3 regions of the Nonomuraea sp. NPDC050383 genome follow, and region 1 is predicted to be linked to each of the others. Evidence: riboswitches for the same ligand, from Rfam matches in the RefSeq annotation. Region 1 holds a riboswitch; each other region holds the start of a gene.

Region 1 (9,871 bases):
AGGCGCATCACGTGGCCGGTGATGTGGTCGCGGGCGGCGGCGACGGCGCGGGCCACCAGTGTGTCCACGTCCCGGCGCGGGCGGGCGCCCGACAGGAGCAGGGTCGCGTAGCCGTGCGTGGTGGCCAGGTGCACGTACACGAAGTCGGCCGTGTCGGCCCACGAGGTGTCGCCGGGCAGGACGTCGCCGGCCAGGGCCATGAGGGTGTCCATGAGCCGGCGGCTCTGCTCCTGGACGGTCTCGGCGTGCGGGGCGGCGAAGTCGTGGGCGAAGACGAACTCCACGCCGGCGCGATGGCCCAGCACATACCGGGTGTAGGCGCCCGCGGTGGCGGCGAGCCGCTCGACCGGATCGGGCCCGGCCCGCTCGGCCGCCTCGGCCAGAAGGTCCGTGATGACGGCGATGACGGACGCGGCGCAGGCGGCCAGCAGGGCCTCGCGGTCCGGGAAGTGGCGGTACGGCGCGGCCGACGACACGCCCGCACGGGCCGCGACCTTGGCCACCGAGAACCCCGCGACCCCCGTCTCCGCCAGGAGCGCGATGCCCTCACGGATCAGCTCGGCGCGCAGGTCGCCGTGGTGGTAGCCGCGTCGTGGCGTCGTGGGACTGCTCATGGCGAACGATTCTCTCCCCTCCGGCATGTGAGATGCCTCTAACATAATGTTAGAGTGCTCTTACTTCTGAAGAAATGGGACACATCATGCGAAAGCGCACACTCGGCACGCAGGGCCTCACGGTGTCGGCGTTGGGGTACGGCGCGATGGGGATCTCCCTGGCGTACGGGCCCTCGGACGAGAAGGAGGGGACGGCGACCATCCGCCGGGCCCATGAGCTCGGCGTGACGTTCTTCGACACGGCCGAGCTGTACGGGCAGGGCGAGAACGAGCGGATCGTCGGCGCCGCCCTCGCCCCGGTGCGTGACGAGGTGGTCATCGCCACCAAGTTCGGTTTCGACTTCACCGGCACCCGGGAGGGCGGGGTGGACAGCCGTCCGGGCCACATCCGGGAGGTCGTCGACAACAGCCTGCGTCACCTCGGCGTCGACGTCATCGACGTGCTCTACCAGCACCGCGTGGATCCCGGCGTGCCGATCGAGGACGTGGCCGGGACGGTCAGGGAGCTCGTCGACGCGGGCAAGGTCCGCTACTTCGGCCTGAGCGAGGCGGGGGCCAACACCATCCGCCGCGCCCACGCCGTCCAGCCCGTCTCGGTCCTGCAGACCGAGTACTCCCTGTTCGAGCGCGACGTCGAGACCCTCCTGCCGGTGCTGCGCGAGCTGGGGATCGGATTCGTCGCCTACTCGCCCCTCGGCCGGGGCTTCCTCACGGGCCAGGCCAAGCCCGGCGCCGAGTACGACCCCGGTGACATGCGCAGCTGGGACGCCCGTTTCCAGCCCGGCAACTACGAGCGGAATCTGGAGGCCACCCGCCGGCTCGCCGACCTGGCCGCCGACAAGGACGCCACCGTCGCCCAGCTCGCCCTGGCCTGGCTCCTCGCCCAGGGCGACGACATCGTCCCCATCCCCGGCACTCGCAGCCGCGGGCGGCTGGAGGAGAACGTCGCCGCCGCCGACCTCGTCCTCGACGAGGCGGACCTGAAGCGCGTCGCGGAGATCCTCCCCACGGGCGGCTTCGGCGCCCGCTACCCCGAGCAGCACCTCCCCACCTGGGACTGACGCCGCGGCCCCCGTTCCTTCCCGGGGCGGGAACCGCGGCCGTACCGGTATCAGGTCAGGGTGAGCGGTGTGGCGGCGGCGATGTGGGTGAGCTTGTCAGGGTTGCGGATGAAGTAGATGCCGGTGACGAGGCCGTCCTCGACCTTGAGCGCCATGACGCTGTCGATCTCGCCGTCGAGGCGCAGGAGGAGCGCCGGATCGCCGTTGACGGTGGTGGGCTCGCCCGTGAGCGTGCCTTCCTTGTCGCCGAGACTGGCGAGGAGGAGGCGGACCACCTTCGCGAGGCCGGTGACGGGCCGCAGCGCGGCGCTCCTGACGCCACCGCCGTCGCTGATCAGGACGACGTCAGGGGCGAGCACGTCGAGCACGCCCTGCAGGTCGCCGGTCTCCACGGCGTGCTGGAACGACGCGAGGGCGGCCTGCGCCTGGCGCGGGGAGACCACTTGGCGAGGGCGGCGGGCGTCGACGTGCTTGCGGGAGCGGTGGGCGATCTGGCGGACCGCGGCGGGGGTCTTGCCGACCGCCTCCGCGATCTCGTCGTAGTCGACGTCGAAGACCTCGCGCAGGACGAACACGGCCCGCTCGGTGGGCGAGAGGGTCTCCAGGACGAGCATCACGGCCATGGACAGGCTCTCGGCGAGCTCGGCGTTCTCCGCGACGTCCGGCGACGTGAGCAGCGGCTCGGGCAGCCAGGGGCCGACGTAGGCCTCCTTGCGGCGCCGCAGGGCCCGCAGCCGGTCGAGCGCCAGCCGGGACGTGACGCGCACGAGGAACGCGCGCGGGTCGCGGACCTGCGCCAGGTCGATCTCGGCCCAGCGCAGCCAGACCTCCTGCAGGACGTCCTCGGCGTCGGCCGCCGAGCCGAGGATCTCGTACGCGACGGTGAAGAGCAGGTTGCGGTGGGCGACGAAGGCCTCGGTCGCCGGGTCCGCGGCGTGGTCGTGCATCCTCGGATCCTTCCACGGCGGTCCGTCCCGGGAGGCCGGGCATGGGGGAGCGGGCATGGAGGAGCGAGCGGCGCCTGGGCCGCCCACTTCAGGGGGCTACGACACGTACGCGGGCGCGGACCGCGGCCGAGGCTGACGCGCAGCCCGGCGAAGGCGACGCTGATGGCTTCGGGCGCTCCGCCCTCGATCCGGCGAAGCACGGCGTCGGCGGCGTGCGGGCCCAGCTGGACGGCGGCCTGGCAGCCCATCCGATAAGCGAGGCCCGAGGGCGAGGTCGCATCCCCGGCGGCGACGATGCGGTCGTCGTCGATGCTGGTCAGGGTCTCGTCGGTGAGGAGGCGCCGATCACGATCACTTCCGTCCGGCCGCCGGTGTGCTCCGTCATGGTTCCTGCTCCGTTCGCTCGGGTTTCGCACCCAAGGCGTCGGGCGGAGGGAACCTGTGACAAGGTGCGGCGCGGATCACACCCGGCGGTGGGTCGGAGCGGAGCTGATCGAGCTCGCTGCGCGGGTGGCAGCGGCGGCGGGCGCCGGTGGTGAGCCGACCGGCGGTCCCGCAGCCCGACACCCGTTCAGTTCATCGAGATGTGGACGTGGTCGAAGTGGTTCTCGGTGATGCTGCCGCGGTCCGACATGGCGCTCCATCCGGAGCCCTGGTTGATGCGCTGCCGCCAGATCACGTACTTCACTCCCAGCTTCGCCTTGTTCGCCAACGCCCAGGCCGCGAGGCGGTCGCCGAGCGCCTGGTTGGCGGCGCTGGGCATGGTGCCGCCCGAACTCATCATGAAGTCGCACGCCCGGCCCAGCGGGTGCTCGCCGCTCGACCCCGAGCGGAAGCAGCCGACCGTGAACGGCAGCGAGAAGTTCTTCTGGACCAGCGCGCGCATCGCCTGGGTGCGGGGGGTGATGTTGTCCGTGCCCGACGGCAGCTCGGGCGCCCAGGTGCCGTCGGAGCGGCGGCCGGTGCTGACCGGCACGAGATCCTTGAGCTTCTTCTCGATGTCGTCGATGACGTCCTGGGCCTCGTCGCGCCGCTTGGCGACGTCCGCCGTCTCGGCGCTGATCCGGGTGGCCAGGGCGGCGGCCTCGTCGGCCGCCCGCTTCTTCTCGTCGCGGGCCTTGGCGACGCCCGCCACGACCGTCTGCTGGTCGCGGGTCATCTGCTCCAGGACGGCCGCGCCGGCGGCGCTGTTGGGGAGCATGAAGCCGAGGACGGCCGGGTCGCCGTTCTGGTAGCGCAGCTGCGCGATCTCGGTGACCCGGCGCTCGGCCGTGGCGACCGCCTGCTCGGCGGCGGCGAGCCGCTTGCCGGCCGTGCCGGCCGCCTGCTGGGCCTTGGCCAGCTCGACCCGCTTGAGGTTGTAGCTCTCGATGAGCTTGTCGACCTTGCCGTTCAGTTTCTTCAGCTCGGCGCGCAGCTCGGATTCGCTGGGTTTGGGGGCGGCGGTCGCGGTGGCCGCGCCGAAGCCGGCGGTGGCGATCACGACGCCGATGACGAAGTTGATGGCAAGGCGCGTGGGGGACGCGGACGCCACGGAGTATTCCTCTCCCTCTGCCGGCCGGGTTAGCTGACGGGTTCGGGATGGGAGGTCCCTACCACCGAAGTGGATTCACCCCAGATGCGGTGGGTCCCCGGCTCCCGAGCGACGCGCCCGGGATTAGGCGTGTACCAGCTGTTACGGCCGGTACCGAAGGGATACTAGTAGTAAAGCGGAGGTCATGCGACTCCAATCGGAGATCAATCAGTGATCAATCTGTGATCGGAGCAGCCGGGCCGCCTCCTCGGGGAGCACGTCGTTGACGAACGCGCCCATCGCCGACTCCGACCCCGCCAAATACTTCAGCTTCCCGGGCGCCCGCCTGATGCTGAACAGCTCCAGGTGCAGGTACCCCAGCTCCCGGTCCTGCCGTACCGGAGCCTGGTGCCAGGCCGAGACGTACGGCATGGCGACGCCGAACATCCCGTCCAGGGCCCGCAGCACCGAGGTGTAGAGCGGCGCGAACGCGGCGCGCTCCTCCTCCGACAGCGCGGCGAGGTCGGGGACCTGCCGGTGCGGATAGACGTGCACCTCGAACGGCCACCGGGCCGCGGCCGGGACGAAGGCCGTCCACAGCTCGTTGGCGGCCACGACCCGCGTCCCGGCGGCGCGCTCGGCCGCCAGCACGTCCGCGAACAGGTTGCCCCCCTGCCGGGCCGCGTGCCGCGCGGCCGCGCCGAGCTGGAGCTTCGTGCGCGGCGTGACGTACGGGTAGGCGTAGATCTGCCCGTGCGGGTGGGTCAGCGTGATGCCGATCTCCTCGCCCCGGTTCTCGAAGCAGAAGACCTGCTCGACGCCGTCGATCGCGGACAGCTCGGCCGTACGGTCGGCCCAGGCCTCCATCACCAGCTCTACCTGCGCGTCGGACAGGCGGGAGAACGAGGAGGAGTGCTCCGAGGTGAAGCACACCACCTCGCACCGTCCCACCCCCGGACGAACCTCGCTCAGACCCCCCACATCCTGATAAGTCCCGAGATTCATGGAGAAGGAGGGGAAACGGTTCTCGAAGACCACCACGTCATAGTCGCGCGCCGGGATCTCCGAGGCCCGCGTGTCCGTCGACGGGCACAGCGGGCACTCGTCCGCCGGAGGCATGAAGGTGCGCGTCTGCCGGTGCCCCGCGACCGCGATCCACTCCTCGGTCAGCGGGTCGTAACGCAGCTCGGAGGCCACCGGTCGCGGATCGAGCGGCCGGCGGTCGATCGCGCCGCGGTCGGCGTCGTCGCTCCGGTCGAAGTAGATCAGCTCCCGGCCGTCGGCCAGATGGGTGATGGTGCGCTTCACGGCTACCCCTCAGCGATGATCAGTTGTCCGGCCCGTTCGGCCAGCTCGGTGCGTGCGTCCTCGGGCAGCCCCGCGTCGGTGATGACGACGTCGGCCTCGGCCAGGTCGGCGATCGTGCTGATGCCGATCGTGTTCCACTTCGTGTGGTCCGCCGGGACCACCAGCCGGTGCGCCGCGGCCACCAGCTCCCTGTCGGTCTCCGCCTCCAGCAGGTTCGGCGTGGTGAACCCGGCCCGCACGCTCATGCCGTGCACCCCGAGGAACAGCGTGTCCACGTGCAGCCGGCGGATCGCGGCCACCGCCACCGGGCCCACCAGCGCGTCGGAAGGAGTGCGGACGCCCCCGGTCAGCACGACCGTGCGGTCGGGGCGCGGGTTGCGGTGGAAGACGTCGGCGACCGGCACGGAGTTCGTGATGACCGTCAGGTCGGGCACGCCCGTCAGATGGTGGGCCAGCGACCACGTCGTGGTGCCGGCCGACAGCGCGACCGCGGTGCCCGGCCGTACGAGCTCGGCGGCGGCACGCGCGATGGCCTCCTTCTCGTACTGCTGCCGGGCCGACTTGGCGGTGAAGCCGGGCTCCTCCGTGGACCCCTGGTCCAGCGCCGTCGCGCCGCCGTGGACCTTGGCCAGCAGGCCGCGCTCGGCGAGGACCTCCAGGTCGCGGCGGATCGTCATGTCGGAGACGCCGAGCTCGCGCACGAGGTCCGCCACCCGGACGCCGCCGCTGCTGCGCACACGCTCGAGGATGGTCTGCTGTCGCTGCTGTGCCAGCAAGCCCGCGCTCCTTCCAACAGATTCCACCAAATTATGACATGCCAGTGTTGGGGAATGTTGACCGGTCTCACCCTTGTGCCGGAAGCGCCGGCGGGAGACGTTGGAGACGCACGTCACACCAGAGCTCGTCGCTTTCACAGGGAGGCCGGTATGGCCAAGCGCAGTCGCAAGGGCAAGGCCCGCAGGAAGAAGAAGGCCAACCACGGCAAGCGTCCCACGGCGCGCTGACGCCCGCCCGGCCGGCGGGTCCGCGGCGACCGGGACGGCGCGGTCGGGTCAGCCGGGCAGGTGGGCGAGGGCCTCGTCGATGCGCTCCTGCGGAAGCGCGAAGTCCTCCATCGCCCCCGACAGGTAACGGTCGTACGCGGCCAGGTCGAAGTGGCCGTGACCGCACAGTGCCGTCAGGATCACCTTCTCCTCGCCGCTCTCCTTGCAGCGCAGCGCCTCGGCGATCGTCTCGGCCAGCGCGTGCGTCGGCTCGGGCGCGGGCAGGATCCCCTCGGTACGGGCGAAGCGGACACCGGCCTCGAAGCACTCGCTCTGCGACTTGCTGACCGCCTCGAACATCCCCAGCTCGTACATGTGCGACAGCAGCGGCGACATGCCGTGGTAGCGCAGGCCACCCGCGTGGATCGGGTCCGGCACGAAGTCGTGGCCCAGGGTGTGCATCTTGAGCAGCGGCGTGAACCCTGCCGTGTCGCCGAAGTCGTAGGCGTACACACCCCTGGTCAACGACGGGCACGCGGCCGGCTCGACGGCCCTGATCACCGGGTCGATCCGGCCGGCCAGCTTCTCGCGCAGGAACGGGAAGACGAGCCCCGCGAAGTTGGAGCCACCGCCGGTGCAGCCGATGATCACGTCGGGCGTCTCCTCCATCTGCTGGAGCGCCTCCTCGCCGATCACGGTCTGGTGCAGCAGCACATGGTTCAGCACCGAGCCGAGCGCGTACCGGACGTCCTCGCCGGAGCCGGCCACCTCGACCGCCTCGCTGATCGCGATGCCCAGGCTGCCGGACGAGCCGGGCGTCTCGGCCAGCACCCTGGCCCCGGCCTTGGTCATGGGCGACGGGCTGGCGTGCACCGTCGCGCCGTACACCTGCATGAGCGAGCGCCGGTACGGCTTCTGGTCGTAGGAGGCCCGCACCATCCAGACCTCGCACTCCAGCCCGAACTGCGCGCACGCGAACGCCAGCGCGCTGCCCCACTGCCCGGCGCCGGTCTCGGTGGTAAGCTTCCGCACCCCTTCGCGGGCGTTGTAGTACGCCTGCGGCACGGCGGTGTTCGGCTTGTGCGACCCGGCGGGGGAGCCGCCCTCGTACTTGTAGTAGATCCGGGCCGGGGTGCCGAGCGCCTGCTCCAGCCGGCGCGCCCGCAGCAGCGGCGTCGGCCGCCACAGCCGGTAGACGTCCAGCACCTCGCGCGGGACGGCGACGAACCGCTCGCCGCTCACCTCCTGGCCGATCAGCTCCATCGGGAACAGCGGCGCGAGGTCGTCCGGGCCCACGGGCTGCCGGGTCGCCGGGTGCAGCGGCGGAGGCGGGGGCGCGGGCAGGTCCGGGACGATGTTGTACCAGTGGCTAGGGATCACCGTTCCAGTCTGCGCCGGTCCCGCCCATCTCACCAGGTCACGCGCCGGATCACCTGGAGCTCCTTCAGCCGGCTCCACGGTTCAGCCGGGGTCCTCGATCGCCGGCCGTCCGGGTCTGTCCACCCGTACGACGACGTCGGCGCTCGCCCGGGGCCGCGCCTCGCGCTCGTAACGGGCATAGGCGGGCAGCCGCCAGCGCTCGTCCTCGCCGGTGCCGCGCGCCAGCGCCGCCTCCGACAGCCACAGATGCACGCTCAGCTCCGCCGGCAGCCCCCGCCCCAGGAGCAACGTCCCGTCGAGCAGCAGCACCCCTCCCACGGGCAGGTCCTCGTACGGCAGGCGGTAGGCCCGGTCCGCGCCGCTGTCCCACAGCGCCGGCAGCACCTTGCCGGTCCCGCCGGGCTCCAACGGCCCGAGCACCTCACGGACCAGCGCCCCGGTGTCGAGCCAGTCGTCGTAGAACACGTCCGGATCGGTACGACCGTACTCCAGCCGCAGCGACGCGGGCCGCAGGAAGTCGCCGGCGGACACCCGCACCACCGCCCGCCCGCGGACCCTGAGCGGCGTGACGAGGGCGTCGGCCAGCCGCCCCGGCTCGCCCGGCGGCGCACCGTCGAGCAGCACCCGCACCCGCCGGTCGCGGGGAAGGGCGTCGATCCGCCCGGCCAGCTCCTCCGCCAGCGCCTCCGGCGAGATCGGTCGCACACGCATCGCCCCGAGCCTACGCGACCTTCCTTCACCCCACCGGCGGCCGCCCGCGGCCCGCCTCGCCGTCCTGTCGGTGCCGTCCGCCAGGGTGTAACCATGACACACGAGGCCGTCCCCGAGTTCCTGGACATCACCGGCCCGGACCAGCTGCCCCCCACGCTGCGCCGCGAGCTGATCGAGTGCTGGGTCACGGTGACCAACGCCGGAGGCGCGGCCGGGTTCCCGTTCCCGCCCGTCACCTTCGACCAGGTGGCGCCCGTGGCCGACCGGATCATCGCCGGTCTCGACCCGCACCGCGGCCGCCTCCTCGTGGCCCTCCTCGGCGGAACACTCGTCGGCTGGCTGCACATACGCAGGGACGCCGAACCGCTGACCTCCCACTGGGGCACGGTCCACCACGTCCAGACGCACACCGCGTTCCGCGGCAGGGGCCTCGGCGCCGCGCTGATGCACCGGGTGCGCCGCCTGGCCCGCGAAGAGATGGGACTCGAACAGCTCCACCTCGCCGCCCGAGGCGGAACGGGCCTGGAGGACTTCTACGCGCGGCTGGGATGGAAGGAGATCGGCCGCTGGCCCGGCGCGCTCCGCCTCGCACCCGGCGACGACCGCGACGAGATCCTCATGGTGCTCACCCTCTGACCGGCACGCCGCCCAGTGAGGCGATCTCAGGCGGCCACCGTGTCATCGAAGCCCATGGCCTCATCACGAACCGGACGCTCGGGCTTGCCGGGCAGCCAGGCCATGGCCAGGACGACGCCGAGGAGGCCGAGGCCACCGCTGGTCGCCAGGACGAGGTCCAGACCGTGGACGAAGGCGGAGCGGACCGTGTCCTCCAAGGCCGCCGAGCCGGTGGATCGTGCGGCGGCCAGCCCGGCGAAGACGCTCTCGCGTGCCTGCTCCGGCACCGCGGCCCGGTAGGCGGAGGTGAGGATCGAGCCCAGCACCGCCGCGCCGAAACTGCCGCCCAGGGTGCGGATGGACTGATTCACCGCGGCGCCGACGCCGGCGGTGCCGGGTGACAGGGTGCCCAGCGCCGCGTCCATCGCCGTGGGCAGGACGCAGCCGAGCCCGAGTCCGTACATGGCCGTCCACGCGGCCGCCCACCCGGTGCCGCTGGCCGTCCCGGTGGTGGCACCCCAGAACAGACCCCCGGCGAGCAGGACGAACCCCAGACCGATCGCGAGCCTGGGTCCGATCAACCTGCTCAGCCTGTTCGCCGTCGCCATCCCGATGAGCAGCCCGCCGATGAGCGGCAGCAGGCGCAGGCTGCTGCCCATCGCGTCCGTCCGCAGGTTCGCCTGGAAATACTGCGGCAGCACGAACAGAACGCCGAACATGGTGAAGTTGACGAGCGTGG
Region 2 (9,871 bases), on a different contig from region 1:
TCAGAAGGAGGCCACCGGTGGAGCTGCACGACGAGGTGCTCAAGGAGATGGTGCTCCTGCGGGAGCGCACCCCGGACGTCAGCGGCAGCGTCGCCTGCACGGTCGACGGACTGGCCGTCGCCTGCGACCCCGCCGTGGACAACGGCGAGCGGACGGCCGCGCTCACCGCCGCCCTGCTCGCCATGAGCAGGCGCATGCTCGCGATCTCCGGGAGGGGCGACCTGGAGGAGACGCTCATCTCGGGCACGGCCGGGTACGCCGCGTTCTACGCCGCGGGCCCCACCATCGTCCTCACAGTCCTGGCCCAGCCCGGCACGAACCTCGGGCTGCTCCGGCTGGAGGGCCGCAGGACCGCGGCCGCCCTGGCCGCCATCGCGGCACGGACGCGATGACCGTCCACCAGAGAAATCAGCAGAGAACGGAGAAATGACATGGCCAGCATGGACGTCTCTCTCAAGGAGATGATGACGATCGACGGCTCCATCGGGGCGGCGGTCGTCGACCACGGCAGCGGCATGACGCTGGGCTCGCTCGGCGGCTCCAAGGAGCTTGACCTCCAGGTCGCGGGCGCCGGCAACACCGAGGTGGTCAAGGCCAAGCTCCGCACGATGGACTCGCTCGGGCTCAAGGACACGATCGAGGACATCCTGATCACGCTCGGCTCGCAGTACCACATCATCCGGCCCATCAGCGGGCGCGGCGGCAAGGGCCTGTTCCTCTACCTGGCCCTGGACCGGGCCCGGGCCAACCTGGCGATGGCCAGGCACCAGCTCCGCTCCATCGAGGAGAAGCTGGACGTCTAGCCGGGCGGCGCCGGCGGGGTCATCCGGCGGTCAGCTTGGCGATGGCGGCGACGAGGTCCGGCCAGAGCGGACGCGGCAGGTCGTGGCCCATGCCGGGGAAGGTCAGCAGCCTGGCCCCGGGGATGGCCTCGGCGGTGGCCCGGCCGCCCGCGAGGGGGACGAGCTGGTCGGCCTCGCCGTGGACCACGAGCGCCGGCACGTCGAGCCGGCGCAGCCGTTCGGTGCGGTCGCCGGAGGCCATGATGGCCGCGAGCTGGCGCGCGGTGCCCGGCGGGTCGAAGCAGCGGTCGAACGCGCGGGCGGCCACGTCCGCGATGCGCGCGCGGTCCGGCTCGAAGCCGGGTGAGCCGATCAACGCCCAGGCGTCCTGGGCCCGCGCGACCACCTCCTCGCGCCCGGCGGGCGGCGTGGCCAGCAGCACCGCGCTCGCCGCCGGCGTGGGAGGGGCGACCCGCGAGCCGGGCGTGGACATGATGGAGGTGAGCGTGAGCACCCGGCCGGGATGCCGGATGGCCAGCGTCTGGGCGATCATGCCGCCCATCGAGGCGCCCACCACGTGGGCGGCGCTCCAGCCGAGCGCGTCCATCAGCCCGGCGGCGTCGTCGGCCATGTCGTCCAGCAGGTACGGCGCCGGGCCCCCGAACACGGGCTGGCCGAGGTCGTGCAGGTGCGTCGACAGGCCCGCGTCGCGGTTGTCGAAGCGGACGACGTGGTGCCCCTGCTCGGCGAGGAGGTGGCACAGGTCGTCGTCCCAGTGGATGAGCTGGGCGCCGAGGCCCATGACGAGGAGGAGGGGACGAGCCCCGGCCGCGCCGAAGCTCTCGTAGGCGATCTCGATGCCGTTGGCCTTCGCTCGCATGGTCACGAGAAACAGAATGACATTCTGATCGCGGGCCGGTAAAGCCCCCACGCGGGGACCCGTGTGCGCGGAAATGCGCGCACCCCGTCCCGGAACCGCCGGGGCGGCGGCGGTTCCGGAACGGGGTGGCGGGGTGGGGGCCTGGATGGAGAGGCAGGCAGGCCCCCGGGGGAGGCCGGACCGGACGGGGTGGCGTCCGGACCCGGCCGATGGTCGGGTGCCGGCCCGTGTGCCGCCTGAGGGGGCGGCATGCGGGCCGGGCGGTCAGCGCTGGACGAGCTTGCGCAGGCGGTCGCGGCCGAGGTACAGGCCGCCGCCGACCGCGGCCACGCCCACCAGGGCGAGGCTGGCCGAGGTGCTCAGACCCTCGTCGCCGGAGGCGGCGTCGCGGGCCTCGGTGCGGGTGGTGGTCTCGGAGGCGTTCACCACGCCGGCGTCGTCCTTGTCACGGGACGAGACGGAGGTGCCCTTGCCCGCGGATCCGGCGCCGGACTCCTCCGGAGTGGTGGACTTGTCCTCGGCCAGCACCGGCGGCTTGGCCGGGTTGTGGTCGACGCGACGCCAGGCGCCGGTGGAGAAGGCGACCGGGTGGTTCTTCTTGCCCGCGCCGTTGCCCCACTTGGTGATGACGTAGCTCACCTTGATGTGGCCCTGGCCGCCGACACCGTCCACACCGAGGGTGCTGGAGTTGAAGCGGCCGCCGGTGAGCTGGGCGAAGGTCTTGGCGTCGAGGTCGAGCATGACGCCGCTGCTGGAGGGCACGCCCGGGCCGCGGTCCCCGACGAAGAAGGGGGCCTTCTTGCCCTTGTACATGACGTAGCCCTCGGTCATGAGCGGCCAGCTGGGGCTGGCTGCCAGACCCTTCTGCATGGGCTTGCCGCTGGCCGGCAGGCCGGTGTCACCGGCGCGGCCGGAGGAGTCGTCCCAGAAGTAGGAGGCGGTGGTCGAGCCCTTGAGGAGAACCTGCCGGCCTTCGTCGCTGTCGGCGTGCGCGGCCGTGGTGCCGGCGCCGATGGTGAGCGCGCCGAGTACGGCCGCCGTGAAGAGGCTGAAGGAACGCATGCCAAGTCGTTCGGACATGTGTTGAAAAAGTCCTTTACGTGGGGGTACAGAGGGGCGCGCTCCGAAGAGATGGGGACGCGTAGCCGGGCAGAACGCCGAACGGGCGCTACGCGAGAGCGCGAGAGAAGGTCAGGGGGAACGGGTGCCGCTCAGGAGGCGGCGGGTGGCACTGCCCCGTCCGGGGGTACGCGGTAGCGCATGAAAGTCTTGTCCTCTCCATCTCGCCTACCGGGTTAGCTGACGGGTTCGGACGTGGAGATGCCCTACCGGCCAGGTGCGGCCGGATTCACCCCAGAAGTGGGTCCCCGGTTCCCGCGCGGTGCGGGATTCGGCGCCGGCCAGTCGCCGCTTCCTCTCGAAGGGCTAGGTCACTGACCGGAATGCGCTTGACTCTAGCCAGCGAACCGGACAAAAGCAAAGGTAAGCCCATAAATCGGGCGAAGATCTACCTTTCAGGCAAAGAAAAAGAGGGGTACGGCATGCCGTACCCCTCCAGGAAACCAGGTCTCAGCCCGTGCTCCGGACGCCTCAGCCTCCGCTCTTGCGCCGGAAGGAACGCTTGCTGGCGGCCGGTCCGTGAGCGCCGTGAATCTTGGAAGCGTCGCCGCCCCTGCCACCAGCGCCCGAGTCGGCCTGCCGGGCACGCTTGCGCTCCAGCGCCTCACGGAACTTGCGCTTCAACTCGTCCTCGGGAGTTGCTTCGCTGGCTTCCGGCTCCGGTGTTTCCGTCATGAGGACCTCCTGGTGTTGGGGACATTCAAAGCTTCGCACGCCCGAACCCGCCGCGCGAAACCGGCGGGCCTCCTCAGCCGCCGAGAGCGGCGAGCTCCTCGGAGGTCAGGACCAAATCCGCCGCCGCCACCGAGTCGAGGATGCTCTCCGGCCGGCTCGCCCCCGGGATCGGGACTACGACCGGGCTGCGCGCCAGCTCCCAGGCCAGGCATACCCGCTGCGGAGACACCCCGCGCTGCTCGGCCACCCTGGCGAACCCCTCGTGCGCGCCGCCGAGCCGCCCCGCCGCGCTGATCCCGCCCAGCGGCGACCACGGCAGGAACGCCACGCCCAGCTCCTCGCACAGGTCCACCTCGGGCTCGCTGGAGCGGAACGCGGGCGAGTACTGGTTCTGCACACTCGCCAGCCGGCCGCCGAGGATGTCGTAGGCGATCCTGATCTGGCGCGGGTTCGCGTTGGAGATGCCCGCCATCCGGATCTTGCCGGCGTCGAGCAGGTCGCGCAGCGCGCCGATCGTCTCCTCGTACGGCACGGCCGGGTCGGGCCGGTGGTGCTGGTAGAGGCCGATCGCCTCGACGCCCAGGGCCTTCAGGGATCGCTCGCACGCCTCGACCAGGTACGACGGCCGTCCGTCCACGGCCCAGCCGCCGTCCGGGGGCCGCGTGTGACCGCCCTTGGTCGCCACCAGCACCGCGTCGCCGTCACCGCCCCAGCTCGCGAGCGCCTTGGCGACCAGCCGCTCGTTGTGACCCACCTCGTCGGGTGCGGGCGTGTAGGCGTCGGCCGTGTCGATCAGCGTCACGCCGGCGTCGAGCGCCGCGTGGATCGTCCGGATCGACTGGGCCTCGTCGGGCATGTGCCCGGCCACCGACATGGGCATCGCGCCGAGACCGATGGAGCTGACGGCGGTTTGTCCGAGTGGTCGCGTGTTCATGCGGACCATCCTCCCCCTGGGGCGACCGAAAGAGGAAGGCGACCCTACCGGTTTCGCCAGCCGGGGGTGACGCTTGTGGTCCGGCGCCCGGGGCGCGGGTGCCACGCACGGGCGGGCACGTGGACGCGGTGGCGGACGGTCGCGGGCCGGGCACGTGGACCCGTCGGGTGTGCGGACGGTCGCGGGGCGGACATGTGGACCCGTCGGGTGTGCGGACGGTCGCGGGGCGGACATGTGGACCCGTCGGGTGTGCGGACGGGGGCGGGCGTGCCGGGGAGTCGCCGTACAGTGATGTGAGGTCGTGCGGAGGCCGGGCGGTGATCGCCACGGCTCGGAAGAGGGCGGAACGTCGTGCGTGGCTGGTTGATCGGGCTGGCGGTCACCGTCGTGTGCGTGGCGGCCACGTGGGGTGTGCTCGTCCTGCTGGCGCGCCGCCTGCCGCCCGGGCTCGCGCGGGACCTCGCCGCGTTCATCCCCGACTGCCTGACCACCGTCCGCAGGCTCCGGAGCGACCCCGCGGTGCCGCGCCGGGCGAAGATCGCGATCGTGATCGCGGGTGTGTGGGTGGCCAGCCCGATCGACCTGATCCCGGAGTTCCTGCCGGTCATCGGCCCGCTGGACGACATCGTGGTGGTCGCCCTGGCCCTGCGGTACGCCGCCCGGCAGGTGCCCCGCGAGGTGCTGCTGGACGCCTGGCCGGGCGAGCCCCGACTGCTCCTCCGCCTCCTCGGCGACCGCGGCTGACCACCAGCCGCCGCCCACTCGCGCGCACCGGCGAGCGGCGGCGCGCTCAGTCGTCCAGCCTCATGCGGAGGAGGCAGAACTCGTTGCCCTCCGGGTCGGCCAGCACGTGCCACGTCTCCTCGCCGGTCTGCCCCACGTCCGCCGGCCGGGCCCCCGCCGCGAGCAGCCTCTCCAGCTCGGCGGCCTGGTCGCGATCGGTCGGGTTCACGTCGATGTGCAGCGGGAGCTTCCCGGGCCTCGGATCGTCGGACGGATTGAACACGAGGGTCGGCTGCAGCCCCCCGAACCCGGTCTCCCCCGGCCCGATCTCCACGCTCCCCTCATCCCGGTCTATCACCACGAACCCAAGCACTTCACACCAGAACGCCGCCAGCCGCTCGGGGTCGCGACAATCCAGCACCAACTCACTGATCCGACAAGCCATGAACACTTCACTACCCCGCTCCACCGGAGATTCATGCCGCATGCCCCGATACCCGGAGGAGTCGCCGATCGCCTGAGGGACCGCGGGCTCGCCTGGCATCCTTGGCCGCGTCATGGCGGATCACAGCGCGGCGGCGCTCGCGGCGTACGAGCGGGCGGCGGCGGCACTGGCCGCGTACGGGCGGGCGGCGGCACTCGCGGCGGGCCATCACGCCGGCCTCGACCCGGCGGCCCGGCTCGCGCACGCCCACGCCTGGGTCGGCGGCGGTGCCCCCGCCTTCGCGGAGGACCTGGCCCGCCACCGGGCCCGCCTCCAGTCCTCGCTCACGGACGCGCTACACGGGCTCGCCCTCCTCGTCGTACGGCACGGCGGACCGGCACCGGCCGTTCCCGCGCTGACCACGTCCGTCGCGGCTCTGGCCCCCGCCCCGGGCCGCTTCCAGGGCGTCGAGCAGAACGCCATGACCACCCTGGTGGCGTCCCTGGGCCACGCCGCACAGACGCTGCCGGTCGCCGGGGCGTGCCTCGCCGCCGAGCTGTCCGCCCACGGCCTGCCCGCCGAGCCCGGCCACGAACTCCGCCGCATCGCCACCTGGGCCGCCGCCCACAGCGACGACCTGCGGCGCCGCCTCAACCTGATCCGCCAGACAGTGCCCGGCCCGACGCTGCCGGCGGGGCTGGCGGCGTACGGGCTGTTCGGCGGCCACGCCCCCGACCCGGGCGGCGCGGAGCGCCTGCTGGCGCGCATCGCGGCGGGCGAGGAGCACGCGGTGACGCGGCTGCTGACCGTCCAGGAGAACGGGACCGACGCGGGCCTGGCGGCGCGGGTCGCCGCGTGGTGGCACACGCTGCCGCGCGAAGCGCGGGAACGCCTGGTGACGCTCCGCTGGTCCGGACTGCTGAACGGCCTGCCGGCGACGGTCCGGGACCGGGCCAACCGCCGCGGGCTGGCCGAGGAGCGGACCCGGCTGGAGCGGGAGCTGGAGACGGCCACGGCCGACCTCGGCCGGCTCGCCGACCCGGGCCTGCTGGGCGGCTGGGAACGCATCGCCGCCCGGCTGCGGCGCATCGACCTCATCGAGTCGCAGCTCCGCCCGGTGGCGGGACATCCGGCGCCGCTGCTGCTGGCGTTCGACGCGACGGGTCAGGGGCGGCTCGTCGTCTCCTGGGGCGATCCAGACACGGCGGACATCACGGTCACGTCTGTGTCGGGGCTCACGTCGGGACTGGACGCCGCACGGGGGGATCTGGAGCGGTCCCGGGCGTTGTGGCAGCAGGCGCGCGCGACCAGCGGAGAACGCTCGATAGCGTCGATCACCTGGCTCGGCTATGACGCCCCGCAGATCGACCCGGGCCTGTTCGACATCACCAGGTCCGTCGCCGCCGACAACGCGGCGGCCAAGGGCGGCAGGGCGCTCGCCGCGTTCGCCGACGGCCTGCACGCCGCCCACGCGCCCTCGGGGACGGCACGCAGCGTCGTCATCGGGCACAGCTACGGCTCGCTCACCACGGGCCACGCCGCCGCCCTCCGCCCGGGCAGGCTCGCGGACGACCTCATCCTCATCGGCAGCCCGGGGACCGGCGTCGACCACGCCTCACGGCTGGGCGTCGACCCGGCGCACGTGTGGGTGGGCGAGGCCGGCAACGACCCGGTGGCGGCACTGGGCAGGTTCGGCAGGGATCCGGGGGACGAGTCGTTCGGGGCCAGGCGTTTTCCGGTGGGACGAGAGGTGTTCACGGAGGCGCACAGCAGCTACTGGAAGCCTCATTCGCCTTCGCTGCGCAACATGGGGCGACTTATCAACGGTCAATACGACATGCTCACCGCTCCAGTGCCGCTGAACTGCACGCCCCAACTCCTCATGCCAGAGCTAGGACCAGAGTCGCCCAGTTCGAAGAGGTGAACGACGTGTTGCGACTTTTCGCCGCTCTTGTCCTCGTCATTTCGGGATGCTCCATGAACCAAGCCACAGCCACCTCCACCCAAGCACTCGCACGTGTAGAGGAGCTCATTCACGACACTGCCAACGCTCTCACTCCCCGACCGCGGCTGGAACCGATCCACTCCTTCGAGGCACCCAGCCCGTGCCTGGACGAGGACAAATCTCAAGACCAAGTCATCGTGAGCCGTGCCTACTGGCTTCGTGATGTCCCGAAGACCGACAACATGTCGATCTCACGGCAGGTTCACACCTTCTGGGAGGCCCAGGGCCATCACATCATCGCGGGGGGAAAGACCAACAATCCGGACCTGAGCGGCACATCCCGCCCTGAGGGCTACACCCTTACGCTCACCTGGGCGGAAGGCGGCGATCTCTACCTTGGGGCGGCCTCCACCTGCGTCTGGCCGGATGGGCACGCGCCCGAGTGACCCAGTCTCCTCAACACAAAGACCCCAGATCGCCGGAGCGCCCTGGGGTCTTGTCGCGGTGCGCCGCCAGGGACTCGAACCCCGGACCCGCTGATTAAGAGTCAGCTGCTCTAACCAACTGAGCTAGCGGCGCGTTGCTGAGAGGAATATACCGGCACTCGGCATCCTGGTCGAATCGGTCGGAGTCCGGCGTCAGATGGGGCGGGACCGCCGGACCCGGGCAGACTAGAATAAGGTTCGGCTGTGACGACAGGAGCCTTCATGTTCGACTCCCCCGCCGAGGTCGGTGAGCGGCTCGCCGCCGCGGGATACCTCTCCGACGACGCCATCTCCACCTCCGTCTTCCTGGCCGCCGCGCTCGGCAGGCCGTTGCTGGTCGAAGGGCCCGCCGGGGTGGGCAAGACGCAGCTGGCCAAGGCCGTGGCGCGGGCGAGCGGGTCCGAGCTGATACGGCTCCAGTGTTACGAGGGGCTGGACGAGGCGCGGGCCCTGTACGAGTGGAACTACAAGAAGCAGCTGCTCCGCATCCAGGCGACCAGCACCGACGAGGACATCTTCGGCGAGGAGTTCCTGCTCGAACGGCCGCTGCTGAAGGCCATCCGGGCCGGCGTGCCGACCGTGCTGCTGGTGGACGAGACCGACAAGGCGGATGTCGAGGTCGAGGGGCTGCTGCTGGAGCTGCTGTCGGACTTCCAGGTGACGATCCCCGAGCTGGGCACCATCTCGGCGGTCCGCAGGCCGTTCGTGGTGCTGACCTCCAACGCCACCCGCGAGCTGTCCGAGGCGCTCAAGCGCCGCTGCCTGTACCTGTACATCGGCTACCCGACGCCCGAGCGGGAGCGGGACATCGTGCTGGCGCAGGTTCCGACGATCCGGGCCGACCTGGCGGAGCAGCTCGCCCGTACGGTGGCGACGCTGCGGGGGCTGGAGCTGAAGAAGGCGCCGTCCGTGGCGGAGACCGTCGACTGGGCCAACACGCTGCTGGCCCTGGGACGCGAGGAGCTGGACGAGGCGACCGTCGCCGGGACGCTGGGCGTGGTGCTCAAGCACGCCTCCGACCACCGGCGGGTGTTGAAGGAACTGGGCCTGTCCGGTGGGTGAGTCGCTGGTCGGCAGGCATGTCGGGTTCGTGCGGGCCCTGCGGGAGGCGGGACTGCCCGTGTCCGTGGCCGAGGGGCTGGACGCGGTACGGGCCCTGCGGGTGATCGACCTGGCCGAGCGCGAGTCGCTGCGCGCCGCCTACGCGGCGACGCTGGTCAAGCGGCCCGCGCATCGGCCGGGGTTCGACGTGCTGTTCGACCTGTGGTTCCCGCCCGTCATGTCGGGGGGACCGGACGAACGTCTCCGGAGGGATCTGGAGGAGGCGTCGGTCGCCGAGTTGCGGGAGCGGCTGGCCGGGCTGGTGACCGGGGGCGGCGACGCGGAGATGCGGGAGTTCGCCCGGGCCATGGTGGAGCGGTTCGGGCGGCAGCAGGCCGGGCCGGGTCGCCAGAACTGGTTCTCCTACAGTGTCATGCGGGCCCTGTCGCCCGAGACGCTGATGGCCGGGATCCTTCGTGAGGTCCTCGCGGGACGCGAGCGCGGCGGCCTGGCGGAGCGGACGGTCCGGCAGCAGGTGACGGCCGGGGTCCGGCGCTTCGAGGAGGCGGTGGCCGCCGACGTGCGCCGCCGCATCGCCGAGGACTCGGGCATTGAGCGCATCGCCCGCTCGGCCGTGCGCCCGCCGCTCGACCAGGTCGACTTCCTGCGGGCGACCAGGGAGGACCTGGCCCGGCTGCGTCGCGAGGTGTATCCGCTGGCCAGGCGGCTGGCGACCCGGCTGGCGATCCGCCGGCGGCGGGGCAGGCGGGGCCGGCTCGACTTCCGCCGGACCGTGCGCGCGTCCCTGCAGAGCGGCGGCGTGCCGCTGACGCCGTCGTTCCGGCCGCCCCGCCCGCACCGGC
Region 3 (9,871 bases), on a different contig from region 1:
CCCCTGCGGCATGGGGCGGAAGTCGTTGAACAGTGGCTCGACCACCACGGGGTAGACGAACGAGAGCGCCACGGTCAGCGCGAACGCGCCCACGGCGGCCGGGATCCACCACCGCCGGACCCTGCGCGCCAGCCAGACCAGGACCACCATCGTGAGGGACAGCACGGCGGCGTTGACGCCGATGCTCTTGAGGCGGTCGCCCGTCCAGGACGCCCAGTCCTGCGTGGACAGGCCGTACGCGCGCAGCTCGGTCTCGAACCACATGCCGAGCGGCCACCTGACCGCCTCGACGATCGCGGTGAGCAGCAGCACGCCCAGGACGACGCGCAGCCACCACGGGCCCCTGAGCCGTCCGAGCAGCCGGCCGCCGAGCGGGGTGAGGACGAGCAGGCCGGCGAAGAGCAGGCTCAGGCCGAGCGACAGGTAGCCGGGCGCGCCGGTGGCGGCGTCGAACGCGGCGGCGTGCGCGATCTGGGCGGCGCTGAAGTCACGGGCGGGGTCGGGGGCCACGTGCGGCGCGGAGGGCGGCAGCGCCCGCCACGGCGTCGTGACGGCCACCACGACCAGGGTCGCGATCCCCAGCCCGGCGCACGCCAGACCGGCCTGCCGCGCCGCGGTATGCCCCGTGGCGCTGTCGCCCGGAGTCGCGTCGGTGCCGGGCGCGTCGGTGCCGGGCGCGTCCGCCCCGCGGGCCGCGTCCCCCACCTGGCCGTCGTTCGTCACATGATCCCCCTACGCCAGCTTCTCACGCACGTATGCGCGCCACCCCGCCGTCAGCCGCGCGGCCGGGAGTCCGGCGGCGGCCAGCGCGCGGGCGGCGCCCCGCGTCCTGGCATCACGGTAGAGCCTCACCAGCGTGTCCTCCCCACGCCGCTCGGCGACGTACCGGCAGGCGAGCCACGCCTCCTGGTAGACCGCCGCCAGCCGGGCCGAGCCGGGCGCGAAATCGCCGGGCTCGGGCAGCCGGCGCGGCGGCCGCGACGCCCGGACCTCCGCGGCCAGCTCGGCGGCGGCCACCGGCACGCTCAGGCCGGCGTCGCGGTAGGCGACGTAGTCGGCGAATCCCTCGTACAGCCACGGCGGGAGCCCGCCGGTGCCGGCGGCGACGTGGGTGAGCTCGTGGGTGAGCACGACGTCGCGGCCGGTGGGGGTGAGGCGGCCGAACGTGCCGGGGACCACGATGACGCGGCTTCCGTCGGCCACGGCGGCCAGCCCCTCGACGTCCGCCACGCGGGCCAGGCGCGCGGCCTCGGCGGCGGAGGCGGGCACGAGCACGAGGGGCCGCACGGACACGCGGAGAACGCCGGAGACGCGCTCCGCCGCGGTGTCGGCCCGGCGCGCGAGATCCTGGAGCAGGCTCGGATCGGCCCGGTGTCCCAGCACGAGTGATCGGGCGCCCCGTGCCGCCCGCGTCTCGCCGGGCCACGGCTCGCCCCCCGTCCCGCCGAGCCTGACGTCCCGATCGGGCCGATCCGCCTGAAGGGCGTCACGGGCCGGCGAGGACGCGGCGGCCAGCGCGAGCAGGGGCGCCACCCCCGCCAGCAGGGCTCGACGACTCACCCGGGCGGACACGCTGTCCGATCGTACCCGGCCACCCGCCCGCTGTTGGTTCCCGAACGCGCGAAGACCCCGTCCCCAACCCGGGACGGGGTCTTCGTGCGTGCTCACAGGCCGGGACGTACCGCCCCCACGAACGACGACTTGCGCCATCCGCTGATCTTCTCGACGCGTACCGTCAGACCTGTCCGCGGCGAATGGACCATCTTGCCGTGGCCGACGTACATGCCCACGTGACCGAGCCCCCGGAAGAACATCAGGTCACCCGGCTGGAGGTTCTTCCAGGAGACCTTCTTCTTGATGCGTGCGTACTGGCTGTTCGTCACGCGGGGAATGCTCACGCCGGCCTTCTTCCAGGCGTACTGGACCAGTCCGGAGCAGTCGAACGCGCCAGGGCCGGTGCCGCCGTAACGGTACGGGTCACCGATCTGCGCCTTGGCGACGGCGACGGCCGTATGGGCCTTCGCCTGCTGCCGGACGGCCTTGGAGGCCTTCGCCGTCTTGCCGGCCGCCGTCTTCACGGACGCGGCGGCCGTGCCCGCCGAAACCGTGGAAAGACCGGCCGTGGTGCTCGTCGTCCCTGCCGCCTGGGCCGCCGGAGCATGGAGGACCAGACCTCCGGCCGTCACGGTCATGGTGAGAGCGACGCCGCTCAGGGCGATTCGGGACAGACGGGGGTTGTGCGAGTGGGTAGACAGGATTTCTCCTTGGATCTTCCACGAACGCCTACCGGGTTAGCTGACGGATTCGGGCCTGGAAGTCGCCCTACGGCGCGCGTTACGCGCCGATTCACCCCTGATCCCGCTCGGGATCGCTGGGTCCCCGGCTCCGTGCCTCCTGGCTGCACGGACTCGGCAGGCCACCACCGCAACAAGTACGGATATTTACGGCGGCGACCGATGGATTGCTATCTCGTCCACATCGGGGGGACCGATGTTGGTTCGCGGCGCCATGGCTTGTTCGCCGCGACGCCAGAAGTTACGCCGAGATGTCATGAAACGGCAAAGCGCGGGTCAAGCTGTAAAGATCGCCATAAGGTGTCAGTAAAGTGACGACTCGCAGCTCGCCACCATGATTCGTTACGCAAATGTGACTCTGCTCACAATTGACGAATCAGGCGTCTGTCAGGACTCTTTCGTCACATTTGTCAGGTTTGTCCCCGGCAGGACGGCAGGCCACGTGACCATGACCGGTCACGGACCGCTTCAGTTCTTCACTCACGTTCCCGTCACGAGACGCGCGCACGACCGCTACACTGCCCCGCCACAGCGAGGCAGTGTCTTCGGTTCAGGGTGAGAGGACCCGCCGCGTGGCGCTACGGGCGGATGGCGCCGACGAGGGCGCCGCCGTACGAGGAGAGGGTGGCGACCTTGACGACGTCGCCCGTCTGCGGCGCGTGAACGATCTGGCCGTTGCCCGCGTAGATGCTCACGTGGCCGAGCCCCGAGCTGAAGATGAGGTCCCCGGGCTGCAGCGCGTTCAGCGCCACCCTGCGCGAGGCGCCCCACGCCCACTGCTGCCAGGTGGTGCGCGGCAGCGAGACGCCGGCCGCGCGCCACGACGCCTGCGTCAGCCCCGAGCAGTCCCAGCCGCCGGGGCCCGTGCCGCCGAACACGTACGGCTTGCCCACCTGCGAGTACGCGAACCGGAGCACGGCCGCCGCGTTGCCCGAGGCCGCGCCGGTGTACTTGATGCCGGTGCTGTTGGGGTCGCCCACCCGGTAGGCGCCGAGCCGGTCGAGCAGCTTCTTCTGCTGGGCGATGAGCTTGAGGACCTCGGCGCGTTCCTTGCGGACCGCGTCGCGCTCCTTGTCGGCGGCGGCCAGGGCCTCCTCGGCCTTGTCACGCTCGGCCTTGAGGCCGCGGTTCTCCCGGTCGAAGGCGGTGAGCTTGTCAGCGCGCTCCCGGGTCACCTGGTCGGCCAGGGCGAGGCCGCCCAGGGTGTTCATGGGATCGTCGGAGCCGATCACGCCGGGCATGGAGGTGACGTCGCGGCCCAGCTTGTAGCTGCTGACGGCCATCGAGATCACCTGCTCGCGCAGGTCGGCCACGGTCGCGAGCTTGCGCTTGTAGCTGTCGTTGAGCTCGGTGTAGGCGGACTGGGCCTTCTTGTGGTTCTCGGTCGCCGTGTTGTAGCGGTCGACGACCTTGTCGGCCTTGTCGTTGAGCTTGGCGAGCTTCGCCTTGGCCTGCTTGATCGTGGGCTTCGGCGCGGCCTGGGCTCCACCTGTCGGCGAAAGCAGCAACCCGATCGCGAGACACGCGACCATCGGCACCCGGCCCAAACTCACAGCGTCGCCTCCAAGGGATCATACCTGGGGCGAAATAGTACAGAAGTTAAGGTGTTGATCTCACCTAAACGCCAGATTCCTTATACCGTCGCTTTGCCGTCCGGCCGCTACGGATCGCGCCCTACTCAAGGTCCGGCCCGCGGTCTACGCGCGGCCCAGCCTGCGGAGCAGCAGTGCCGACGGTACGGGGCGGGCGCCCATCCTGCGGACGGATTCGGCCACCTCGCGGTCGGAGGACACCACGGCGATGGCCCGGCCGGGCGGCTCGGCGCGGACGAGCTGGCGGATGAGGTCGTCGGCGATCTCCCCCGGCGCGCTGAACAGCACGCGCACCCCGCGCGGCGCCACCACCTGGACCGGCGCGTTCAGCTCGGCCCCGTCGAAGACCACGGTCACCTCGACGCGGGTCTGCGCGACGAGCCCGCCGAGCCCGGTCATGAGCCGGTTGCGCTGGTCGGCCAGCGTCAGGGTGCCGTAGCCGGCCTTGGTCACGTTGTAGCCGTCGATGATCAGGTGGACCTGGGGCAGTGCGAGGAGCTGGTCGAGGAGCTGCGGGTCGTCGTCGGCCAGCGCGCGGGCCGGCACTCCGCGCACGCTGGGACGCTCGCCGGTGACGGCCGCCACCGAGTCGGCGGGCCTGTTGATCATGGTGGGCAGGGCCAGCTCCCTGCGCAGCCCGGCGGAGGCGTCCTGGAGGGCGTCGAGCAGCACCCGGATGCGGGCGTCCTCGATGCTGCGGCCCTCGCGGGCGGCCCGGCGCGAGGCTTCGAGCTGTTTCTCGGCGTCGGCCAGCCGCTCGCGCAACCGCCGCAGCTCGGCCTCGCCCGCGCTGCCCGCCGCCGAGGCCGTCGACCGCGCCTCCTCGGCGAGCTGCTCCATCTCCTCGGCGCGCCGCTGCGCCTCCCTGGACTTCTCCCGGGCCTCATGGAGGCGACGGCGCAGGTCGGAGTTCTCCGCGCGGGCGGCCTTGAGCTGCTCACGGAGCCGGTCGGTCTCCTCCTTGGCGGCGCTCTTCTGGGCGGCGAGCTGCTCGCGCAGCCGGGACACGACCTCCTCACGCTCGGACCCCTCGGCGGCCACGGCGGACCGTTCGAGGTCGGCGCGGGCCGCCTCGACCATGTCGGCCCAGCCGGGCGGGCGGGTGAGGTAGGCGGCGGCCGCCACGAGCACGGGGTCGGCGGCGGGCGGCACGTGGCCGTCCACCAGCGAGGCGGCCAGCTCCGGCCAGCCCGCCGCGACCGACTCGGCGACCAGCTCGCGGAACTCCTTGTCGTTCTCCAGCTGCGCGGCGATGGGGGCGCTGCCCAGCCGGGCGCGCTTGCGCGGGTCGAACTTGGCGATGCCCCGCAACGGGGCCGGCACGGACGCAGCGGGCATCGAGCCGAGAACCTGGGCTGCCAGGTCGACGACGTTCAGCCGCACCGGCTCGGGAAGCGGGCGAGACAGGCCTTCACCCGCTGAGCTCATCCCACTGTCCCTTCGTGACATGCCCTTTCAGACAAGGGTACGGCTGCCCCGTACCTGACCGTAACGCTCGCCCCACGTGGACAAGCGCTTGCTAGGGGTATACCACTGGGGCGGGACCGGAACTCACCCGAGGAGGCCGCCGTGACCGAGGAGATGCGGACGTCCACCCGTGACCTGGGCCGGCTGCGCGACCGGATGGCGTCCTGGCTGGCCGGCCGCACCGGCGGCCCGGTCGACGTGTCGGAGCTCTCGCGGCCCGCGGCCAACGGCATGTCCAGCGAGACGGTCTTCTTCACCGCCTCCTGGCCGGGCCGGCGGCGCGCACGGTGCGTGGCCCGGCTGGCGCCGGCGGCCGAGGCGGTACCCGTCTTCCCCCGTTATGACCTGGGGGCCCAGTTCGAGGTGATGCGGCTGGCCCGGGACCGGGCCGGGATCCCGGCGCCGAGGGCGCTGTGGTTCGAGCCGGACCCGGCGCCGCTGGGCACGCCGTTCTTCGTCATGGAGCGGGAGGACGGGGACGTGCCGCCGGACGTCATGCCGTACACGTTCGAGGGCTGGCTGCTCGACGCGCCGCCAGGACGGCGTCGCGTCCTGCAGGACGCGACGGTACGGCTCCTCGCCGCGCTGCACGACGCGCCGTTCACCCGCGAGGACCTCTCGGTCCTGTCCCCCACCGGCGCACGGCCCTCACGCGCGGACGAGCGGCCCTCGTACGGCGAGGAGCGGGCCCTGGGCGGCGGGCTGCGGGCGCACGTGGACGCGCAGCGCGCCTACTACGCGTGGGCGCACGGTGACCACCCGATCCCGCTGCTGGAGCGCGCCTTCGGCTGGCTGGAGGCGCACTGGCCCGACGACCCGGGCCCCGACGTCCTCACCTGGGGCGACGCCCGCATCGGGAACGTGATGTACCGGGACTTCCGGCCGGTCGCCGTGCTCGACTGGGAGATGGCCGCCGTGGGGCCGCGCGAGCTGGACCTGGCCTGGATGATCTTCCTGCACCGGTTCTTCCAGGACCTCACGGAGGCGATCGGCCTGCCGGGGCTGCCGGACTTCATGCGCGGGGACGACGTGTGCCGCACGTACCAGGCGCTGACGGGTCACACGCCGGCGAACATGGACTTCCACCTGACGTACGCGGCGCTCAGGCACGGGGTGATCATGGCCCGGGTGTGGCGACGCCGCGTCCACTTCGGCGAGCAGCCCATGCCGGACGACCCGGACGACCTGGTCATGCACCGCGGCACCCTGGAACGCATGCTGGAAGCCTGACCCACCCTGGACGGCCGGCCCCGCACCACTCCCCCGGCGCGGTCACGTCCCGCTACCCGCGCCGGTGCTCCCCCGACCCGGCGTCGTGGACCAGCAGGGCGATCTGCACCCGGTTGTTGAGCCCCAGCTTGGTGAGGATGCGCGAGACGTGCGCCTTGACCGTGGCGACGCTCATGTACAGGTCGGCCCCGATCTCGGCGTTGGACCGGCCCTGACCGACGGCCGTCGCCACCTCCCCCTCGCGCTCGCTCAACCGGTCGAGCAGCGCCCGGGCCCGCCCGGCGCGGCTCTCGGCGCCGCCGCCCGACACGTGGGTGATGAGCTGCCGGGTCACCGCCGGCGACAGGATCGGCTCCCCCGCCGACACCTTCCGGATCGCCCCGACCAGCTCGGCGGGCGCGATGTCCTTCAGCAGGAACCCCGCCGCCCCGGCCCGCAACGCCCGCAGCACCTGGGCGTCGGCGTGGAACGTCGTCAGGACCACGACCTCGGGCGGCTCCCTGGTGGCGCGCAGCGCCTCGGTGGCGGCGAGGCCGTCGACGTCCGGCATGCGGATGTCCATGAGCACCACGTCGGGACGGTGCTCGGCGACCAGCGGCGGCACCTGGGACCCGTCACCGGCCTCGCCGACGATGCGGATGTCGTCCGCGCCGCCGAGGATCATCGCCAGTCCCGCCCGGACGAGCGGATCGTCGTCCACGATGAGCACCTTGATCGTCATGGGGTCCATCATGACCGGCCCCCGCCACCCGTCCGGACGCCCACCACGGCCACCGATTCCACCCTCACACCAGCCCCTTCCTCCCTCACGGCCGCGACCCGCGGCACGTCGTCACGATCCCGGACGACGGTCACGAGGCCCACGGCAGCCATGCGTGCAGGCGGAAGTCGCCCCCCGCCACCGGCCCGAACTCCAGCCGGCCACCCGCCAGCCCGACCCGCTCGGTGAGCCCGATGAGCCCCGCTCCCGCTCCCGGGAGGCGCGGGCTCTGCCGGGCCCACACCGCGTTGCGCGCCTCGACCGTCACCCCGTCGCCGGGCCGCCCTGCGACGGTCACGCCCACCGGCGCGCCGCCCGCGTGCTTGCGCGCGTTGGTGAGCGCCTCCTGGACGACCCGGTAGACGGTACGGCCGAGCGCGTCCGGCACCGCGGCGTCTCCCCCGCCGGCGGCCCGGGCCGCGTCCCCGTCGAACCCGCTCATCGTGAAGGACACCTTCATGCCCGCCTGCCGGCACTCCTCGACCAGGGAACGCAGGTCGGCCAGCGTGGGCTGGGGCGGGAGGGGCACGGGACCGTTCTCGTCGCCGGAGGAGGACGGGTGGCGCAGCACGCCGATCACCTCGCGCAGATCCTGGAGCGCCTGGTGGGCGCTGTCGCGGATGGCGCCGGCGGCCCGGGAGATCTCCTCGGGCGGCGCGCCGGGCCGGAACTCCAGCGCCCCCGCGTGCAGGCTCAGCATGGAGATGCGGTGGGCCAGCACGTCGTGCATCTCGCGGGCGATCCGCTCGCGTTCGAGCCGTTTGGCCTCGTCGGCCGCGATGACCGCGCGCTGCCGTAACGACCAGACGAGCTGCCGCCGGGCCCGTACGACCACGCCCCAGGCGAACACCGTCAGCAGGATCGCCACGGTCAGCGTCGCCGTCCCGGCCGGCCCCAGCTCGGGATCGGGCCGGAGCAGCACGTACGGGGCGGTCGTCACCAAGCCGAGCACGGCGACCAGCCCCGACACCTTGAACGGCCGGTGCACCGCCACCGTGAACAACCCCACCACGGACGCGCCGCCGACCATCAGCAGGTACGTCGACAGCACCCCGGTCACCACGGCCAATCCCACCGGCCACCGGCGGCGCAGCCACACCGCCACGCACGACAGCACCCCGGCGACCTGCTCGGTCACCACCAGCGCCCGCGGTATGCCCTCCAGCTCGGGCGCCGTCATCAGCGTGATGCCGCACGCGGCCAGGAACATGAGGATGTCCACGATCCAGTCGCGGGTGGAGCGTCGCACGGGCCGCCCGGCGGAGCCGTCGCCCAGGAGGACGGACGGCAGGGCCCAGCGGTATTCGTGGTGGTCGCTCACATGTCCCGAGGTTAGGGGGTCGGGGGGCGGGCGGACAGCGACCAAAGTCGATACACCGCGCGACCTCCGGCGGACGCGCCGGGCTCGCCGGCCGCGCCATGGTCGGTGGCATGGAACGTCACGACGAGCATCCGGTGCCACGGCCGGACACCTTCCCTGACCCGCGCCCGCCCCTTCGGCGAACGGCGCGGACGGGGGCGCAGGCGGGGATCGGGGCCGAGGCGGGGACGGGGGTGGCCGGGGTGGCGTTGAGGCCGCCGCGTCACCAGGCCGATCCGCGTGCCGTCAGGTGGTGGACGGCGCAGGCGCTCATGCTGGCCGTCCCGGTGGCGGGCGGGACCGTGGCGGCGTACTGGCTGTTCACCGGGCATCCGGTCGTGCTGGGCCTGCTGGTGGCCGGGTTCGCGGGCTGCTGCCTGGTGCTGGCCGTGGCCGGGCCGCGTGCGTCGTACCGGAGGGAGCGCTGGGAGGTGACCGCCGAGGCGGTGTACACACGCAAGGGCTGGATCACCCACACCTGGCGGGTGGCGCCGATGTCGCGCATCCAGACGGTCGACACCGCGCGGGGGCCGGTGCAGCGGCTGTTCGGGCTGGCGGACGTGACGGTGACCACGGCGTCGGCCGCGGGACCGATCACGATCGAGGGGCTGGACCACGAGCTGGCCGCCGAGCTCGCGGCCCGGCTGACCGCGATCACGCAGGCCACGCCGGGGGACGCGACATGACCTGGCGTCGTCTGCCCGGGCGGAGCGTGGGGGTCTCGGCGGTGCTGTCCCTCGGCGCCGTGGTGGCCGTGGACGTGGTCGTGGTGCGGGTGCTGCACGGAGCCGACCGGCCGTGGGGCGCGGTCGCGGCGGTGGCGGGGGTGGCCGCCGTCCTCATCGTGGCGGCTGTCGTCGCGTACGACGTGACGCGGCTGCGCGTGACGCGCTGGCGGCTCACGCGGGACCGCCTGGAGCTGCGCTCCGGCGTGCTGTCGCGCCGGCACCGGTCGGTGCCGCGCGACCGGGTCCGCAGCGTGGACCTGCGCGCCGATCCGGTACGGCGGGCGTTCGGGCTGACCGTCGTCAGGATCGGCGCGGGCGGCCATGGCGACGAGCGCACCGAGCTGACCCTGGACCCGCTGACGAGGGCCGAGGCCGAGGCGCTGCGCCGGGCCCTCCTGTCGGGCGCCCCAGCCGGCCCCTTCCTCCCGGCCACGGGCTGG

What was found. A riboswitch is a leader RNA that binds a small molecule or an ion and turns the genes downstream of it on or off. The one in region 1 is predicted to bind cyclic di-AMP.
Region 2: it holds a riboswitch for cyclic di-AMP, as region 1 does, so the genes downstream of both, ACIBG4_RS12855 (hypothetical protein) here and ACIBG4_RS35460 (hypothetical protein) in region 1, are expected to answer to the same signal.
Region 3: it holds a riboswitch for cyclic di-AMP, as region 1 does, so the genes downstream of both, ACIBG4_RS03710 (C40 family peptidase) here and ACIBG4_RS35460 (hypothetical protein) in region 1, are expected to answer to the same signal.

The regions. Positions count from the first base shown of each region.
Region 1 is NZ_JBITIP010000020.1:113,565-123,435, forward strand. It holds gene ACIBG4_RS35445 (TetR/AcrR family transcriptional regulator) at 1-614, opposite strand, end outside; gene ACIBG4_RS35450 (aldo/keto reductase) at 701-1,675, shown strand; gene ACIBG4_RS35455 (RNA polymerase sigma-70 factor) at 1,726-2,622, opposite strand; gene ACIBG4_RS35460 (hypothetical protein) at 3,194-4,156, opposite strand; cyclic di-AMP (ydaO/yuaA leader) riboswitch at 4,161-4,296, opposite strand; gene galT (galactose-1-phosphate uridylyltransferase) at 4,364-5,443, opposite strand; gene ACIBG4_RS35470 (DeoR/GlpR family DNA-binding transcription regulator) at 5,446-6,219, opposite strand; gene ACIBG4_RS35475 (50S ribosomal protein bL37) at 6,370-6,447, shown strand; gene ACIBG4_RS35480 (TrpB-like pyridoxal phosphate-dependent enzyme) at 6,496-7,806, opposite strand; gene ACIBG4_RS35485 (uridine kinase) at 7,888-8,517, opposite strand; gene ACIBG4_RS35490 (GNAT family N-acetyltransferase) at 8,611-9,153, shown strand; gene ACIBG4_RS35495 (DHA2 family efflux MFS transporter permease subunit) at 9,180-9,871, opposite strand, start outside.
Region 2 is NZ_JBITIP010000004.1:312,860-322,730, forward strand. It holds gene ACIBG4_RS12840 (roadblock/LC7 domain-containing protein) at 1-392, shown strand, start outside; gene ACIBG4_RS12845 (hypothetical protein) at 432-803, shown strand; gene ACIBG4_RS12850 (alpha/beta fold hydrolase) at 823-1,662, opposite strand; gene ACIBG4_RS12855 (hypothetical protein) at 1,927-2,742, opposite strand; cyclic di-AMP (ydaO/yuaA leader) riboswitch at 2,932-3,068, opposite strand; gene ACIBG4_RS12860 (DUF5302 domain-containing protein) at 3,253-3,456, opposite strand; gene ACIBG4_RS12865 (aldo/keto reductase) at 3,530-4,390, opposite strand; gene ACIBG4_RS12870 (YkvA family protein) at 4,742-5,134, shown strand; gene ACIBG4_RS12875 (VOC family protein) at 5,181-5,558, opposite strand; gene ACIBG4_RS12880 (alpha/beta hydrolase) at 5,671-7,461, shown strand; gene ACIBG4_RS12885 (hypothetical protein) at 7,458-7,928, shown strand; tRNA gene ACIBG4_RS12890 (tRNA-Lys) at 7,988-8,061, opposite strand; gene ACIBG4_RS12895 (MoxR family ATPase) at 8,190-9,029, shown strand; gene ACIBG4_RS12900 (VWA domain-containing protein) at 9,022-9,871, shown strand, end outside.
Region 3 is NZ_JBITIP010000001.1:828,732-838,602, forward strand. It holds gene ACIBG4_RS03700 (M48 family metallopeptidase) at 1-723, opposite strand, end outside; gene ACIBG4_RS03705 (hypothetical protein) at 733-1,560, opposite strand; gene ACIBG4_RS03710 (C40 family peptidase) at 1,665-2,192, opposite strand; cyclic di-AMP (ydaO/yuaA leader) riboswitch at 2,266-2,424, opposite strand; gene ACIBG4_RS03715 (NlpC/P60 family protein) at 2,873-3,847, opposite strand; gene ACIBG4_RS03720 (NYN domain-containing protein) at 3,992-5,314, opposite strand; gene ACIBG4_RS03725 (phosphotransferase family protein) at 5,456-6,583, shown strand; gene ACIBG4_RS03730 (response regulator transcription factor) at 6,636-7,304, opposite strand; gene ACIBG4_RS03735 (sensor histidine kinase) at 7,435-8,664, opposite strand; gene ACIBG4_RS03740 (PH domain-containing protein) at 8,775-9,389, shown strand; gene ACIBG4_RS03745 (PH domain-containing protein) at 9,386-9,871, shown strand, end outside.